DNA from 3 places in the Bacillus sp. 37MA genome. Region 1 is predicted to be linked to each of the others. Evidence: predicted binding sites of a transcription regulator. Region 1 holds the regulator's gene; each other region holds the start of a gene.

Region 1 (5,996 bases):
AATAGTCGTAATCTCCGAGATAGACGGTGACACCTGTTTTTGTTTTATCAAGTTCCACTACTTGTGTGGCGATTCGATTAATAAAATAACGGTCATGAGAGACGAATAAGAGGGTACCAGGATAATCGATTAATGCATTTTCAAGCACTTCTTTACTGTCGAGATCAAGATGGTTTGTCGGCTCATCAAGTATAAGTAAATTTGCTTTTTGCATCGTCAATTTAGCGAGTGCAAGACGGGCTTTTTCACCACCACTCAGTGCTGCAACAGGTTTTAACACATCATCACCTGAAAAAAGAAAGGTACCAAGAATCGTTCGTATATCCTTTTCTTGAGTACCAGGATACTCGTCCCACAGTTCAGCTAGTACCGTTTTTGACCGGTTTAAATGAGACTGTTCTTGGTCATAATAACCGATTTCGACACCAGCCCCCTGTCGGATCTCACCGGCTAGAAGCGGTAATGCACGGGTGATCGATTTCAGCAAAGTCGATTTGCCAGCACCGTTTGGACCGACGAGCGCGATGCTTTCGCCTCTGAATACATCAAATGACAGATCAGAAACAATTGTCTGTTCGTCATAGCCAATAGACACACTGTCAATTTTCAATACTTCATTGCCGCTTTGCCGGTCGATATCAAACAACATACTTGGTGGCTTTTCATTACCACCTGGTCTTTTGATCATGTCCATCCGGTCAAGTTGTTTTCGTCTGCTTTGCGCCCGTTTTGTGGTAGAAGCACGGGCGATATTGCGCTGAATAAATGCTTCAAGCTTTGCGGTTTCTTCCTGCTGTTTTTCAAATTGTTTCATTTCCCGCTCGTATTGATCAGCTTTTTGAATTAAATATTTACTGTAGTTGCCAGTGTATTTGCGAATTTTGTTTCGAGACATCTCGTATACTTGATTAACAGTCTTATCAAGGAAGTAGCGATCATGAGAGACAATTAAAATTGCGCCGGCGTATCCTTGTAAGTAATGTTCGAGCCAGGAAAGCGTATCAATATCAAGATGGTTCGTCGGTTCATCAAGAATTAAAATACTAGGTTTTGCTAACAGTAACTTTGCAAGAGCAAGACGCGTCTTTTGTCCACCGCTTAATGTGGAAATAAGTGTATCGTAATCATAATCTTGAAAGTTAAACCCATGTAAAACGGAGCGTAAATCTGCTTCATATTGATAACCGCCAGCTTCTTTAAACTCATTTTGAAGTTGGTCGTAAGAGGTCATCACCTGCTCGTACAGCTTTGGATCATCATATACATCTGGATTGGCCATATCCGCTTCGAGACCTCGCAATTGCTGCTCCATTTCCCGAAGATTGTCGAAAACGCTATTCATTTCATCCCAGATGGAAAGGTTCGATTCAAGACCGGTATCTTGCGCCAAATATCCAATGGTGACGTCTTTCGGTTTTATAATCGCACCAGACTCATGTGAAAGCTGTCCAGCAATGATTTTTAAGAGCGTTGATTTGCCCGCACCATTTCGGCCGACAAGTGCGATCCGATCGCCTGACTGCACCTCAAGCTTAATATTCGATAAAATAAGTTCAGCTCCAAAATATTTCGAGAGCTGCTGTACTTGAAGAAGTATCATGTTTTTCACCTCACCTTCACTTTACTCGAGGAAGAGTAAGCGAGCAATGGAAAAGAAGCAGTTCTTGTGAAAAAGGTGACAAAGATTTATGATTATACTATAAGAAAAAATGAAATGTGGAAGCGGCATCATGTAAGGGGGATAAAAATGAACAGCGATTCGGTGAAAATTCCACAAGCAACAGCGAAGCGACTGCCTTTGTATTACCGATTTATTCAAAATTTGCATTCGTCAGGCAAGCAGCGTGTATCATCGGCAGAATTGAGTGAAGCAGTAAAAGTAGATTCGGCTACGATCCGGAGAGACTTTTCTTATTTCGGTGCGCTTGGCAAAAAAGGATATGGCTACAATGTGAGCTATTTGCTATCCTTTTTTCGCAAAACGCTCGATCAGGACGAATTGACAAATGTTGCGTTGATCGGTGTTGGGAATTTAGGGACGGCATTTTTAAATTATAATTTTTTGAAAAATAATAACACGAAGATCCTAGTTGCATTTGATGTGGAAGAGAGCAAAGTCGGGACAACTATTGGAGAGGTACCTATTTATCATATGGATGAGTTGGAAGAAACTTTAGCCCAACTGAAAGTGCCGGTAGCGATTTTAACGATTCCACAGTCTGCAGCACAATCCATTACGGATCGTTTAGTCCAGGCAAATATAAAAGGGATTTTGAATTTTACACCGGCACGGTTAAACGTGCCTTCAGCTATTCGCGTTCATCATATTGATTTGGCGATTGAATTGCAGTCGCTCGTGTACTTCTTGAAAAATTATCCGGATCAATCTGTCGAAAAATGATCATAGTATTTAACGGGTAAATCAGTTATGATGAAGGAAAAGGGAGGTGTGTGCCAATGATAGGTGTTGGCAGCATGGTCGTAATTGGCGCTGTAGCATTGCTTATTTTTGGACCGAAAAAGCTTCCGGAACTCGGACGAGCAGCCGGTGATACATTGAGAGAATTTAAAAGTTCAACAAAAGGATTAACGGATGATGATGATCGAAAAGAGGACAAGAAAGAGTCCAAGTGATGTTAGGATGAATGATAAATGAGTCTACAAGACATGACGATATATGAACACCTGGAAGAATTCAGGAAACGGCTTATGATTGTCGTCGTTTTCTTTTTCATTGCTGCCATTGGAGGGCTTTTTCTTGCAAAGCCAATCATCCACTATTTGCAGCATGCAGATGAAGCGGCGGCGCTGTCGATGAACGCATTTCGGGTAACTGATCCGCTAAAGATTTATTTTCAAATGGCGTTTGTAATAGGGATTATTTTGACATCGCCAGTCATTTTGTATCAATTGTGGGCATTTGTCAGTCCCGGTCTGCATGAGAAAGAGCGGAGAGCGACGCTTAGTTACATCCCCGCATCGGTTCTTCTGTTTTTAGGGGGACTCGCTTTTTCATATTTCATTTTATTTCCGTACATTATTCATTTTATGATGAAACTGTCCGGCGATTTGAATATTGAACAGGTCATTGGCATTAATGAATATTTCCAATTTTTATTTCAGACGACGATTCCATTTGGGTTTTTATTTCAGCTTCCAGTTGTGACGCTGTTTTTGACACGGTTAGGCATTATCACGCCACAATTTTTAAGTCAGATTCGCCGCTATGCGTATTTTGTCTTACTCGTCATTGCGGCACTCATTACTCCACCGGATATCATTTCACATATGATGGTGAGTGTTCCATTATTTCTTTTATATGAAGTGAGTATTTTTGTTTCGAAAATTGGCTATAAAAAAGTGCAGCAGGCAGAAGCCCGTGCTACACTTGAACAAGAAGAATCCGCCCAATAAACTGGGCGGATTTTATTAATTCTGGCTGTTTTTTACTTTGAAGTGAATCAACATTAACCGGAGACCAGTGCCGATATCGAATGTCGCCAGCAAAATAAGCACATAGTTGAAAAACCTGAAGCCATTCACATTTACGTCCTGTACGGCTAGAAACACGAAAAATCCGCCGAGTATATTATAAAAAATCCCTGCAGCTAGTGGTGACTGTCTCATCATTATACCTCCTTACGAAAACCACAAAATAAATTGTTGCGCTTGTTCAGCTTTCTTGATCATTTTTTCAATATCATCCGCAAATACGTACTGCATCAGTACAACGATTGAGTTCATTGATACATGCGCCACAATAGGTACGATTAATCTCTTTGTTTTTACGTAAAGAAATGCGAATGTAAATCCCATTGCCGCATATAATAAAAAATGCTCTAATTCTCTGTGTGCAATAGAGAATATAAATGCACTAATGAGTGCGGCGAAGAAAAAAGGAATCCGTTCATATAATGAGCCGAATAAAATTTTCCGGAACACGATTTCTTCCAAAATCGGACCGAATAGGGCGACGGACAGCATTGTAAGCGGAACCCATTCAACGAGTTGAATAATGTCTTGCGTATTTTCAGAGCCTTGCCCAATACCGAGCGCTGTTTCAATGATGATCGCCGCATATTGCGCAGAAAACGCTAGAAAAACGCCGGTGATTGACCAGAAAATTAATTTTCCAGTAGATAGTGATATCTGGTTTTCAATTTTATTTACATACGCAGATTTTCGCAAAATAAGTAGAATGATGACTGTCGCAAGGGCGAAACTAATCACTGTCCAATAACCTATAGCCAGCATCTCCATCTCATTCTGTTCCACGCCGGTCGAAACACCGAACTTAAAAAGAAGAGGAATACCAATATAACCGGAAAATTGCATTAAAATGTACGTAATTAAAATAAACCCATATTCTTTTTTCACATAAAAACTCCTTTATTCGATTCACTTACTATTCATTGTACTAATAAAGATGGAGCCCTTCAAATAAGCAGTCTCGCTCTGTTTGAAAATTTTTTTGCTTTACACTTGCAAAAGAAAGCCAATTTCATTTATTATAATAGTTGTGTTAGCACTCGTCTGAGTAGAGTGCTAATAAAATTTAATTATCTATTTTTTGAGGAGGGTTTCACTTGTTAAAACCACTAGGTGACCGCGTAGTAATCGAACTAGTAGAATCTGAAGAAAAAACGGCCAGCGGAATTGTACTTCCTGATTCTGCGAAAGAAAAACCGCAGGAAGGCAAAGTTGTGGCAGTTGGAACAGGACGTGTTCTAGAAAGCGGCGAGCGTGTAGCACTTGAAGTAGCTGAAGGCGATCGCATCATCTTCTCAAAATACGCAGGTACAGAAGTAAAATACGAAGGCGTGGAATATTTATTGTTGCGCGAAAACGATATTTTAGCTGTTATCGGCTAATCATTACACATAAAAACATATAAATATAAAATTTAGAGGAGGCACTTTAAAATGGCTAAAGATATTAAATTTAGTGAAGATGCACGCCGCGCGATGCTTGCTGGTGTAGACAAGCTTGCAGATGCAGTTAAAGTAACGCTTGGACCAAAAGGACGTAACGTCGTTCTTGAGAAAAAATTCGGTTCGCCGCTTATTACAAATGACGGTGTAACAATCGCAAAAGAAATCGAACTTGAAGATGCATTCGAAAATATGGGTGCAAAATTGGTTGCAGAAGTAGCAAGCAAAACAAATGATGTTGCTGGTGACGGTACAACGACTGCAACGGTTCTTGCGCAAGCGATGATCCGTGAAGGTTTGAAAAACGTAACAGCTGGTGCAAACCCTGTCGGCATTCGTAAAGGAATGGACAAAGCAGTCGCAACAGCGCTTGAATCACTAAAAGTCATTTCAAAACCAATCGAAGGAAAAGAGTCGATTGCTCAAGTTGCAGCGATTTCTTCTGGCGATGAAGAAGTGGGACAACTTATTGCTGAGGCAATGGAGCGCGTTGGAAATGACGGTGTTATTACAATCGAAGAGTCAAAAGGCTTCACGACGGAGCTTGATGTTGTAGAAGGTATGCAATTTGACCGCGGTTATGCTTCTCCTTACATGATTACTGATTCAGATAAAATGGAAGCAGTGCTTGAAAACCCATATATCTTAATCACAGACAAAAAAATTGCAAGCATTCAAGAAATTCTTCCTGTTCTTGAGCAAGTTGTTCAACAAAGCAAACCGCTTCTTCTTATTTCCGAAGATGTAGAAGGCGAAGCGCTGGCAACACTTGTTGTCAATAAACTACGCGGTACATTTAACGCAGTAGCAGTTAAAGCACCTGGATTCGGTGACCGTCGTAAAGCGATGCTTGAAGACATTGCGATTTTAACTGGTGCTGAAGTCATTACAGAAGAGCTTGGTCTTGACTTGAAATCAACGGATATTACACAACTTGGCCGTGCATCGAAAGTTGTAGTATCGAAAGAAAACACAACAATCGTTGAAGGTGCGGGCGAGTCTCAAAACATTCAAGGCCGCGTAAGCCAAATCCGTGCGCAGCTTGAAGATACAACGTCTGAATTC
Region 2 (5,996 bases), 980 kb from region 1:
TGATCAGCCAAATACACGTTTAACAAAAGCTGCAGCACCGTCGATTTTCCTGACCCACTTGGCCCGACAATCGCTGTTTTCGATCCGGCCACAATGTTCAGCTGAATGTTTTCAAGCGTCAGCCTTTTTTCCCCTGGAAACGTAAAGGACACACCGTCCATTTCCATTGAATACGCTTTTTCCTTAGAAAGCTGATCAGAAGATCCTTCTTCTTCAGATTTGCCTTCTACTATCGAAAACAATCGGGCCGCCGCATGTCTGCTCTCTTCTAAATGGGCTGGAAATAAAGCCATTGGCGTCGCATTTTCAAACACAGTGAGCGAAATCATTACAAGCATCGCCAAAAACAGTCCGGCAAGCTCCCCTTCTGTGACAAGATAGGCGCCGAGAGCGAGCACAAACCAAGAAATCATGAGTGCCACCAGTGTATTGACCGACTGGTTAAACACTGCATGAATTCCTTCTCTCTCCTGCCCGTCCACATACAAATCGGCTGACTTCCCCAATTGCTTTTCCTTCCCATCAAGCTTCTGGTAAATTTTCAAATCACGAAACCCGTACAAAAGCTCCGTAACGTCTGTTGACAAGGCACCTCGATCTTCACGAACCTGGCTATCTATTTTCCCCTGTCTTAACGCAAATAGAGCCGGCACAATAAAACCGGTTAAAATGAGTCCTGCAAACAACGTCAACGCTACGTAAATGGAATAAAACGTCGTAAAGAAAATCGTACTTAAAAAGACGATAAAAAGCACAATCGGCGGATAAAAGACACGTAAAAAGAAATTTTGCAAACTCTCCACGTCACCGACGATTCGAGCCAGCAAGTCGCCGCTCCGGTATTTCTGAAAAATACCCGGTGCAAGGGGCACCAATTTTTCATAAAACGACACTCGCAAATTACTTAAAATCGTAAATGTCGCCCGGTGGGAAAAATAGCGCTCCGCATAGCGGCTAATTGATTTCGCCACTCCGAACATTTTCAGCGTCGCCGTCATGATCGTGATGATATAAAGCGGCGGGGCAAGGGCTGATTTAGATATCATATACCCGCTCATCGCGAACAACCCGACAGATGTTAGCCCAGCAAGAACACCAAACAAGATCGAATATAGAATATCTCGTTTCTCTGCCATCATCAGCTTGATAACGACCATTACATCCTTCATATAACCGCACCCCCTTGCTGCAATACCATTTCTCGATACTCCATGCTCGTCTTCATCAATTCAGTATGTCGTCCTGAAGCGACGATTTCTCCCTTTTTCAAGAAAAGAATCTGATCTGCATTCTTGATTGTATGCAGCCTATGCGCCACAGTGATGACGGTCGAATGTTTGGCCAGTTCAGCCATTGACTGCTGCAGGATGCGCTCCGTTTTCAAATCTAAACCAGTCGTCGGCTCATCAAATAAAATGATGGACGGCTGTTTTAAAAAAGCACGTGCTAGCGCTATCCTCTGCTTTTCCCCACCAGAAAGGCCGCGTCCCGCTTCGCCAATTGGTGTGTCATAGCCGTTTTCAAGTGATTTAATTAAATCGGAAATGCCTGCTTTTTTCGCAGCCGTTTCAATGTCTGCTCGTGATGCCCCCTTCGCACCGCCGATCGCAATATTATCCGCGATCGTTCCGGAAAATAAATACGGGTGCTGCGAAATGTAGCTTAGCTGATCGAACCATGATGTTTCGCTGTAATCTGAACGCGGTCGCCCATTCACGAGAACATCGCCTTCAGATGGATCAAACAAACCCGCAATTAAATGAAGAAGTGTCGTTTTCCCTGAACCAGTCTGCCCGACAATCGCCATTTGCGCATTTGGTGGAATCGTGGCTTTTATATTTTTCAATGAAAAACCATCTCCATATTGAAAGGAAGCATTACGCAGTTCAATCGAAGGAATGGATACTTCCGCTGTGCCCCATTTGACCGGCTGTTCCGTTTCCTCCAGCTCATCCATCACTTTTTTCGCCGCACCCATGCTGCCTCGTCCTGTATGAAACGCACTGCCTAGTTCTTTCAACGACAAATAAAACTCCGGCGCCAGCACAAGCACAAAAAAGGCGGTTGAAAAAGCTATGCTTTCAAAAACAACGAGCCGGAGCCCTACTTCAAGCGCAATTAAGCCGATGCTCAGTGTAGAAATAAACTCAAGCATTAACGTCGAAACGAATGCAATTTTTAAAATGGTCATCGTTGCATCACGAAAATCAAGGCTGCTCTGTTCAATTAAGTCGCGCTGTTTTGCGGCGCGGCCAAACAATTTCAACGTCGTCAGTCCTTGCAATGTATCTAAAAAGCGGCCTGAAAACGCAGCTAATTTATCGAGCTGTTCTTCTGATTTTGCCTTCGTTTTCATACCCACAATGATAAAAAACAGTGGAATAAACGGTGCGGTAATGATCATAATTAATCCGCTGTACACATGCTCGTACAACACGACAGCCAAAATCATGAGCGGCACAATGGATGTTTGAATGACTTGTGGAATGTATTTGCTGTAATAGCTATCGATCTCATCAACCGCATCCATCATAACACTCACTTTGCCGCCGGACTGTCCCGCAAGTGCCGATTGAATCGGATTTCGCGTCATCTTTTCCAGAAGCATTCTTCGCACTTTCCGCTTTACGTTCGAGGCCATTTTCACGCCGGTCCGACCGTTTAAATAGGAGAGCACTGCACGCAGCAGCATGACCGCAAGCAAGCCCCATAAAAGCGGCTTAATATCCTCAAATGACTGTTCTTTTAAAAACACGCCATCGACGATCGTTACAAAAAAGTAAGCTTGACCAATCATCATCGCACCTGTTAAAACAGATGAAACGAATAAAAAGGCCGTCATCGCCCTTTGCTCAAATGCCCATTTCCGAAGCATATCCATGTAAATGCTCCCACCTTATTGTTATTAATAATAGTGAATAACCTCACAATCTCTATTTATTATAATAGATACGATTGAAAAATACTCGTTCCAAGGAGCGGATTTTCATCTCCATTTTCACATTTTGTCCATCATATCATCCTTCCATAGACGGTCCGAATAAACAGTTTGTAAAGTGGATAAAAAAAGCCTATTTTTGAACGAATTGTTCAAAAATAGGCTTTTTATGATATTTCCTTTAAAAAATATTCCCCTGAATGCCTTATACATACCTGTCTAAATTAAAAATAACCTGTTTTATTCATTGCACATACGTAATCGCTTGCCTGCCCATTTGTACCCAGGCGTCGATGAAATCTTGTTTCGCTACTTTTTTATTTTTCGCTCCGGTTAATGGATCATTAAAGAAAACATAGTCCGCATCATAGCCCGTCACGACGACAGAATGTTCCCGGTACGTAATATCAATTTCTCCTGACGGGGTTTGCCACGTTTCGAATTCTTCCGCTGGCAATGTCTTGTATCGTGAGTTCGTAATGATCCAGACTGGCTTCCCGTTTGAGATGGATGTTTCAATTTCACTAAACTCTCCACCGGTCATATCAATGATCCGACCTGGTAAATATTGTTCAGCTAACTCTTTAATCGGAGCATGATACACGCCCAAACCCGGATTGTCAAAACTATACATATCACCAACAAACCCCGTATTCGGATGGCCGAAATAAATTACTCCATTTTTCTCTTCATACGCAGTTGGATCTCGTTTGATCCGCTTGGCAAGTTCCATTTTATCCGTTGAAACACCCGCATGCTGCAAAAGCATTGCCAGGCCGGTCACTTCACATCCTCTTGGAAGCTCCGGTAGCTGCTCGATCAGCGGAACGTCCAAAAGTGCTTGTTCTTTCTTTCTCATTTGAACAGCTTCCAGTTTTTGTTCCGGTTCTTTCTTCTCTCCCTCTGCTACTTGTACAATTTGAATTTTCTTATCCTGTGTCGCATACAGATTAACACCGAGTACAGCGAAGAAGAGAAAAAGAACAACAGCCCCGATCTTCTTATACGAATACACGCATCGTACCCCCCATATAAGATTCTGTGACTATTATCTCATATGAATTGAAATTGCACAGCCATTTTATTCTTAAAAGAACACATGAAAAAAGCCTGCACCGGCTTCGGTATAGACTTCTCTCATTCCCACATATTGCGGGACTTCGTGGAGAAGATCTGCTCTTTATATCCAACAGTCTTACTCTGCTTTACTCAGCAGCCACCGCCAAATATACCGATCGACGACAATGTTCTTCGTTCGTTCAAGCAAATCGTTCTTCCTGTACAGTTCATACAAAAAAGAAATGATCACTCATTTCTTTTTTGTATGTCTGTATTTGCTATTTACCCGCTATGTAAACGATGAAACCGCTTTTATAAATATTGTTTAACTATTTTTCCGATCATGCCGAAAAAATACAGTGGCTAAATACTATATTCAGCGAATGATGAATCGAATCTAGTTGCGTGAGCTGGAATAAAGAATGATGAAGCCTTTTTGATTGATCGTTGATGTATATTCTGTTAGGAATGAATTTGTCCAGATTTCAGTCGCTCCCCGGAATTCTATAGGAATATGCACTTCAACCGGTTGATCTGTAGGGTTAATCATAAATAACAGCTGCTCACTTTCGTTTTTTCTTACATAACTAATAACAGATGGATGAATATTGATGAAAGTAAAATCCCCTTCATTGCCAAACGCACGTATTTCTTTCCGAAACGCGATTAGCTTTTTTACAAAGTTAAATAAATCAAGGTCTTGCTCTTCCTCATTCCAAATCATGCATTTACGGCAATCAGGATCTTGTTCTCCCGTCATCCCAATTTCATCTCCGTAGTAAATACACGGTGTTCCTAAAACGGAAAATTGGAATAGGTACATTAATTTCAATCGTTCCTTATTTTCATTTGCGGTTGTAAGAATCCTCGGTGTGTCATGACTGCCTAATAAATTGAATGCAACTTCATTAACGGACAATGGATAAGACTGCATTATATGTACGACTTCATGTTTAAATTGATCGACTGTCCGTTTTTCTCTTGCAAAAAAATCAATCATCGTATCGGAAAAGCGATAATTCATCACCGCATCAAATTGATCTCCTTGAAGCCATGGCATTGAATCATGCCAAATTTCGCCTACTAGATAGATATCGGGCTTCAACGTTTTTACCGTCTGCCTGAATTCCCGCCAAAAATGGTGACTCACTTCATTCGCAACGTCAAGACGCCATGCATCGATATCAAATTCTTCTATCCAATACTTGGCTACATTGAGCAAGTACTTTTTCACTTCAGGATGTTCTGTATTTAGCTTCGGCATTGCTTCCTCAAAACCAAAGGCATCATAATTCAAATTCCCATCTTCTTTAAGTGGAAATTTACGAATGTGAAACCAATCTTTATAAGAAGACTTTTCTTGATTTTTTACAACATCTTGAAATGGTGCGAAACAATAGCCGCTGTGATTAAATACAGCATCGAGCATTACCCTTATTCCTCTTTTATGGCATTCTTGAACGAGTTTCTTCAACAGCCTCTTATCACCAAACTGAGGATCAATTTCTAAATAATTCGTTGTATCATATTTATGATTTGTTTCCGCCCTGAAAATAGGTGTAAAATAAATACCATTTATTCCGAGATTTTCTAAGTAGGTAAGGCGTTTGATAATACCTTGAAAGTCACCGCCGAAATAGCTTTCCTTTTTCGGCTCTGCTCCCCATGGCTGTGTATCTCGATGATTTATGCTTGGCTCACCATCTTCAAAACGTTCCGGAAAAATTTGATACCAGACTGTTTTTTTCACCCAATCTGGCGCCCTAAATATATCGATAGCATGCAAAAATGGAAAACTGAAATAGATGGCGCAATCTTTAGGCGCCTCATTGTAAAATCCTCTTTCTGTATAGAAGACCGATCTCTCATCGTCTACACATTTGAAACCGTAACGAATACGCCGGCAAGATGGCTTAAATGCTGCGAACCAATAATCAAAAAGCTCATCTGATCCCGCGTGTTTCATCTCTTTTGTTTTATACTGCCACGCTTCATCTTT
Region 3 (5,996 bases), 3.1 Mb from region 1:
GCAGCCGAGCGTCTTTTTGTCTCTCAACCGGCACTTTCCCAGCGGCTTCAAACGATTGAAAAAGAGTGGGCGCACAAAATATTTAACCGTTCAACAAAAGGACTGTCTTTAACGCCTGCAGGTGAACTTATTGTTGATTATGCAAAAGAAACGCTTGAGAAAAAAGAAGGACTGCTCGAAGAATTGCAATCACTGGAACCAAACGTACATGGAACGCTAAAAATTGCTTGCGCAAGCATTGTCGGCCAAAATTGGCTGCCAAAAGTATTAAAACTCTTTGTTGAGCGATATCCGTATGCGAAAATTCAACTTATGACGGGCTGGAGCAGTGAAATTTTAAAAGAGCTGTATGAAGGTGATGTTCATATTGGGATCATTCGAGGAACACCTGAATGGAAAGGCCGAAAAATTCATTTGTTTGAAGATCCGCTTTATTTAGTTGATAAAGACATTCAGGATGTAGAAGAAGTATTAACGACAGAAAAACCGTTCATTCAGTTTAAAAGTGATTCAAATTACGATCAGGAAATTCAGGAATGGTGGCATAATCGATTTCAGGTGACACCAAAGCGTTCTATTGTTGTTGATCAAATTGAAACGTGCCGTCAAATGGCATTTAATGGAATCGGCTATGCGATTTTGCCGGCGATTACGCTTTCAAATCAGGAAAATAATTTGTATAAAACGCCGCTTCTAGACCGCGACGGAGAACCGATCCAGCGAGATACGTGGATGCTTGGCTATGATGCTGCGTTTGAACTGCGGCAAGTGCAGGCATTTGTTGAAACGGTTGAACGGTTTATGGAAAAATCGGATGAAAATTGCTTGTGAAAATTGCTTTACTTTGGTAAAGTAAAAGCAGAAAAATTTAATATAAAAAGTCTGAGGAGGAATACATAATTATGAAAATGATGGATGCACATGAAATTATTTCATTTATTAGTAACAGCACGAAATCAACACCAGTCAAAGTATATGTAAACGGTGATGTGGAAGGAATCAACTTTGGCGCTTCTGCGAAAGTGTTTGGCGAAGGTAAATCCGTTGTCGTATTTGGCGAGTGGGCTGAAGTATCAGAGGCACTTGAGCAAAATAAAGACAAAGTGACGGATTACGTTGTTGAAAACGATCGTCGCAACTCAGCGATCCCGCTTCTCGACATGAAAAATATTACAGCGCGTATTGAGCCGGGTGCTATCATTCGTGATCAAGTTGAAATTGGTGACAATGCTGTTATTATGATGGGTGCTTCGATTAACATCGGCGCTGTTATTGGTGAAGGCACGATGATTGACATGAATGCAATACTTGGCGGTCGGGCAACAGTTGGTAAAAATTGCCATGTTGGTGCCGGAGCTGTGCTAGCGGGTGTTATTGAGCCGCCATCCGCTTCACCAGTTGTACTTGAAGATAACGTATTAATCGGTGCAAATGCTGTCGTTCTTGAAGGCTGCCGTATTGGTGAAGGTTCCGTTATCGCAGCAGGCGCTATCGTAACAGAAGATATTCCGCCATTCTCGGTTGCTGTTGGAGCACCAGCACGCGTTATTAAACAAATTGATGATAAAACAAAATCAAAAACAGAAATTATTCAAGAACTCCGCAAACTGTAAGAGCGGTGAGGGAAGAACGCGTGGGCAATTGCCTACGCGTTCTTTTTAAAAAAGAGGAGGACTGTGCACATGAACCGTTTTGTCGATATTCGCCGCGATCTCCATCAAATTCCGGAGCTTGGCTTTGAAGAGGAGAAAACACAACAATATTTATTAAACTATTTACATACATTGCCGCAGGACCGGATCGAACTAAAAAAGTGGCGTACCGGCATTATTGTTAAAATGAAAGGATTGAAACCGTCGAAAACAATCGGCTGGCGTACGGATATTGATGGTTTACCGATTACTGAAAAAACAGATCTCCCGTTTTCATCGATACATGAAGGCCGGATGCACGCCTGTGGACATGACTTTCATATGAGCATTGCTCTCGGTGTTGTTACACATTTCGTCGAAAATCCAATCAATGACGATCTTGTTTTTATCTTTCAGCCGGCAGAAGAAGGACCGGGTGGCGCAGAGCCGCTCATGGCGTCTAAAGAATTAAAAGCATGGATGCCCGATGAAATTTATGCACTACACATTGCGCCGGAACATCCCGCTGGTACTATTGCAACAAAGCCAGGTCTTTTGTTCGCGAATACGTCAGAGTTATTTATTGATTTTAAAGGGAAGGGCGGACATGCAGCTTATCCGCATGAAACGAAAGATATGGTTGTTGCAGCGTCATACTTCGTTACACAGCTTCAATCGATCGTGTCTAGAAACGTCGATCCGCTCGACAGCGCGGTCGTGACAATTGGTAAAATGACAGCTGGTACTGTGCAAAATGTCATTGCAGAGCATGCGCGTCTAGAAGGGACGATCCGCACGTTGTCACCGGAAGCGATGATGAAGGCAAAAGCACGTGTTCAAGCACTATTAAAAGGCATTGAAGCATCCTTTGAATGCGAGTCGGAAATTGATAATGGCAGCGGCTACTATCAAGTATTTAATGATCCAGCAGTGACGGACCGATTTATTCAATTTGCCAAAGCGCAAACGGATATTCAGTTCGTTCATTCACGTGAAGCGATGACCGGTGAAGATTTTGGCTTTATGCTAAAAGAAATACCAGGCATGATGTTCTGGCTGGGCGTCGGTTCTGAATACGGCCTTCACCACGCAAAATTGAACCCGGATGAAGCTGCCATTGAAACGGCAATCTCGTTTATTACTCGCTATTTCACCGCCCTTGGGCATAAGTAAATTATATAGAAGACATGTTCATCGAGGCCTAACATCTAAGTTAGGTCTCGATGAGTCTCTATACATGAAAGAAGGGTAAACAAGGAGAAGACAATTTTTTTTATACATGTTTGTGAAGTTTGTCACAAAATAGTCATACCCCCTTTATAGCATTGTTATTGTTTTCGGTTTACAATACGAGTAGCGTGATAATTTTATTTAAATTGAATCACTCGGGAGGTCATATGAATGGAACTCGATAGCGTCATGCTCAGTCGGATGCTGACAACGATGACATTAATGTTTCATATTATTTTTGCGATGATCGGTGTCGGCGTACCGGTTATGATTGCCATTGCTGAATTTATCGGTATTAAGAAAAATGATCCGCACTATTTACTATTAGCAAGACGCTGGGCACGCGGCTTTACGATTACAGTCGCTGTAGGTGTTGTAACGGGAACTGCAATTGGCTTACAGTTGTCACTGTTATGGCCAAGTTTTATGGAAGTAGCGGGACAGGTTATTGCTTTGCCATTATTTCTGGAAACATTTGCGTTTTTCTTTGAAGCGATTTTCCTTGGCATTTATTTATACACGTGGGACCGGTTTAAAGGAAAATGGACACACTGGCTCTTAACAATTCCAGTTATGATTGGGTCATCGGCGTCTGCATTGTTTATTACGACAGTGAATGCATTTATGAATACGCCGCAAGGATTTGATTTAAAAGGCGGTCAGGCGATCAACATTGACCCGATAGCAGCGATGTTAAATCCAGCAACACCATCAAAAGTGTTCCACGTCGTTTCGACATCATATATGACGTCAGCGGCCATTTTAGCAGCGATTGTGGCGTTTGCCATTTTAAAAGGAAAACGCGGTCAATACGAGCAAAAAGCGCTTCGTTTAACTGTTACGTGCACGTTAATTTTCTCGGTCCTTACAGCCATTGCGGGCGATGTATCAGCGAAATTTTTAGCGGAAGTGCAGCCGGAAAAATTAGCAGCGGCTGAGTGGCATTTTGAAACGGAAAAAGGAGCAGATATTATTTTCTACGGAACACTTAATGAAGATGGCGAAATAGAAAACGAAATTCGTGTTCCGAAACTGTTGAGCTTTCTTGCAGGTAATTCATTTGACACGGAAGTAATCGGTTTAAATGAAACGCCTGAAGATGAACGTCCGCCGCTTTGGATTCACTACATGTTTGATATAATGGTTAGCATTGGTATGTTCGTCATGGCGATAACGGCGCTCTTTGTCATCATGAGTAAAGTGAAAAAGTGGAATGAACTGAATAAGCCGCTTTTATGGGCGGTTGTTGCATCAGGGCCGCTTTCTCTCATTGCCTATGAATCGGGCTGGATTTTAGCTGAAGTGGGCCGTCAGCCGTGGATTTTAAACGGTTATATGAAAGTGGCGGAAGCGGCGACGAGAAATGATGATGTAGGCATTACGTTTGTCATGTTTGCGCTGCTTTACCTCGTACTCGGTGTGATGACAGTGGTCGTGTTGATTAAAATGTTTAAAAATTCGCCGGCGGAAGCGGAACTTGAAAAACGCTTTCCAAATGGGGAGGGATCAGCATGAATTTAGAACTTCTCGGGATCACGGTTCTATGGACATTTTTGTATGGCTATTTAATTGTATCGTCTATTGATTTCGGTGCTGGTTTCTTCGCTTTCTATGCGAGGTGGAAGAAAAAAGACCATATTATGAATGATCTTATTTCACGTTACTTATCACCTGTATGGGAAGTAACGAACGTGTTTTTCGTGTTCTTTTTCGTCGGCATTGTCGGTTTTTTTCCGGCTACGGCGTACTATTTCGGAACAGCGCTTCTTATTCCAGCGAGTGTCGCAATTATCTTGCTTGCGATTCGTGGTTCGTTTTATGCGTTTAATAATTATGGATCACGTGATAGTATATTTTACCTTTTCTTATACGGAGCGACAGGATTATTAATTCCTGCTTCGTTATCAACAGTATTGACGATCTCAGAAGGAGACTTCTTGGCCGTTACGGATGGTAAAGTGACATTCCTTGCTAAAGAGTTGTTTACGAGTCCATTTTCATGGAGTGTCGTCTTTTTATCTATCGTATCAGTCTTGTATATTAGCGCCACGTTTTTAACGTATTATGCAGATCGTGCGGATGACCGACAAGCGCGCCGGACGATCAGGCAGTTTGCACTGTTCTGGAGCATGCCGACAATTGTGGCAAGCCTTCTCGTCTTTATATCACTGCAAATGCACAATCCAGAACATTACAATAAAGCCATAACAGAATATTGGTGGATGTTCGGGTTATCGCTCCTCTGCTTCGGTATTGCATCCTGGTTTATTTATACAGGGAAAAGATACGGCACGGCCTTTATTATGGTGATGCTGCAGTTTTTCTTCGCCTTTTTCGGCTATGGAGCATCTCATTTGCCATACATTTTGTATCCGTATATTACGGTCCATGAAAATGTAACGAATGAAACGATGGCGTTGGCACTCGTTATTGCGTTTATTCTAGGACTGCTCTTGCTGATCCCGTCACTTATCTTATTGATGAGACTTTTCCTTTTCGATGCAGATTATGTGAAAGGGAAAAAGAAATAAGCGAAGTTTTAATAGATTCGTGGTAAACTCTCATAGCAAGAACCACTTTTTAGCGTTGAGAGCGGGGGGAAATGAATATGAAAAAAGAATTTGTCGTTATAGGCCTCGGCCGCTTCGGCAGCAGTATTTGCAGAGAGTTGAGCGAGCAGGGAATGGAAGTGATGGCGATCGATAGGGATGAAGACCGAGTGAATGAATTCGCATCGATTGCGTCCCATGCTGTTGTCGCAGATACGACAGATGAATCCGTATTGAAAAGTCTAGGCATTCGCAACTTTGACCATGTGATTGTTGCGATAGGTGATGACATTCAATCAAGCATTTTGACGACGCTTATGTTAAAAGAAGTTGGCGTCAAAAAAGTAACAGCAAAAGCACAGAATGATTACCATGAAAAAGTATTATTAAAAATTGGCGCGGATCAAGTCGTTCATCCAGAACGAGACATGGGACGGCGTATTGCAAACAATATTGTGTCAAATAATGTACTTGATTATTTAGAGCTTTCCGATGAGCATTCCATTACAGAAATTATTGCGAATGAAGCTCTTGCAGGGAACACCATAATCGATCTTGATATTCGTGTTCGATATGGAATTAATAT

The links. The regulator Rex, encoded in region 1, represses fermentation and respiration genes when NADH is low (regulators of the CRP and FNR family bind a similar motif). The targets are predictions, from matches to a motif close to TTGTGAAATATTTCACAA.
Region 2: cydD (thiol reductant ABC exporter subunit CydD) is a predicted target of Rex. The motif match lies at 2,913-2,930, and genes of this name have one in related genera.
Region 3: A3M5_RS0102650 (cytochrome ubiquinol oxidase subunit I) is a predicted target of Rex. The motif match lies at 2,915-2,932, and genes of this name have one in related genera.

The regions. Positions count from the first base shown of each region.
Region 1 is NZ_KB889752.1:3,544,186-3,550,181, forward strand. Features, by position in the region: gene A3M5_RS0119585 (ABC-F family ATP-binding cassette domain-containing protein) at 1-1,600, opposite strand, end outside; gene A3M5_RS0119590 (redox-sensing transcriptional repressor Rex) at 1,748-2,401, shown strand; gene tatAY (sec-independent protein translocase protein TatAY) at 2,458-2,634, shown strand; gene tatC (twin-arginine translocase subunit TatC) at 2,653-3,414, shown strand; gene A3M5_RS0119605 (YdiK family protein) at 3,430-3,630, opposite strand; gene A3M5_RS0119610 (CPBP family intramembrane glutamic endopeptidase) at 3,640-4,377, opposite strand; gene groES (co-chaperone GroES) at 4,587-4,871, shown strand; gene groL (chaperonin GroEL) at 4,923-5,996, shown strand, end outside.
Region 2 is NZ_KB889752.1:2,566,463-2,572,458, forward strand. Features, by position in the region: gene cydC (thiol reductant ABC exporter subunit CydC) at 1-1,169, opposite strand, end outside; gene cydD (thiol reductant ABC exporter subunit CydD) at 1,166-2,881, opposite strand; gene A3M5_RS0114320 (C39 family peptidase) at 3,183-3,953, opposite strand; gene A3M5_RS0114325 (alpha-glycosidase) at 4,395-5,996, opposite strand, start outside.
Region 3 is NZ_KB889752.1:492,822-498,817, forward strand. Features, by position in the region: gene ccpC (transcriptional regulator CcpC) at 1-831, shown strand, start outside; gene dapD (2,3,4,5-tetrahydropyridine-2,6-dicarboxylate N-acetyltransferase) at 903-1,613, shown strand; gene A3M5_RS0102645 (N-acetyldiaminopimelate deacetylase) at 1,683-2,804, shown strand; gene A3M5_RS0102650 (cytochrome ubiquinol oxidase subunit I) at 3,033-4,376, shown strand; gene A3M5_RS0102655 (cytochrome d ubiquinol oxidase subunit II) at 4,373-5,392, shown strand; gene A3M5_RS0102660 (potassium channel family protein) at 5,470-5,996, shown strand, end outside.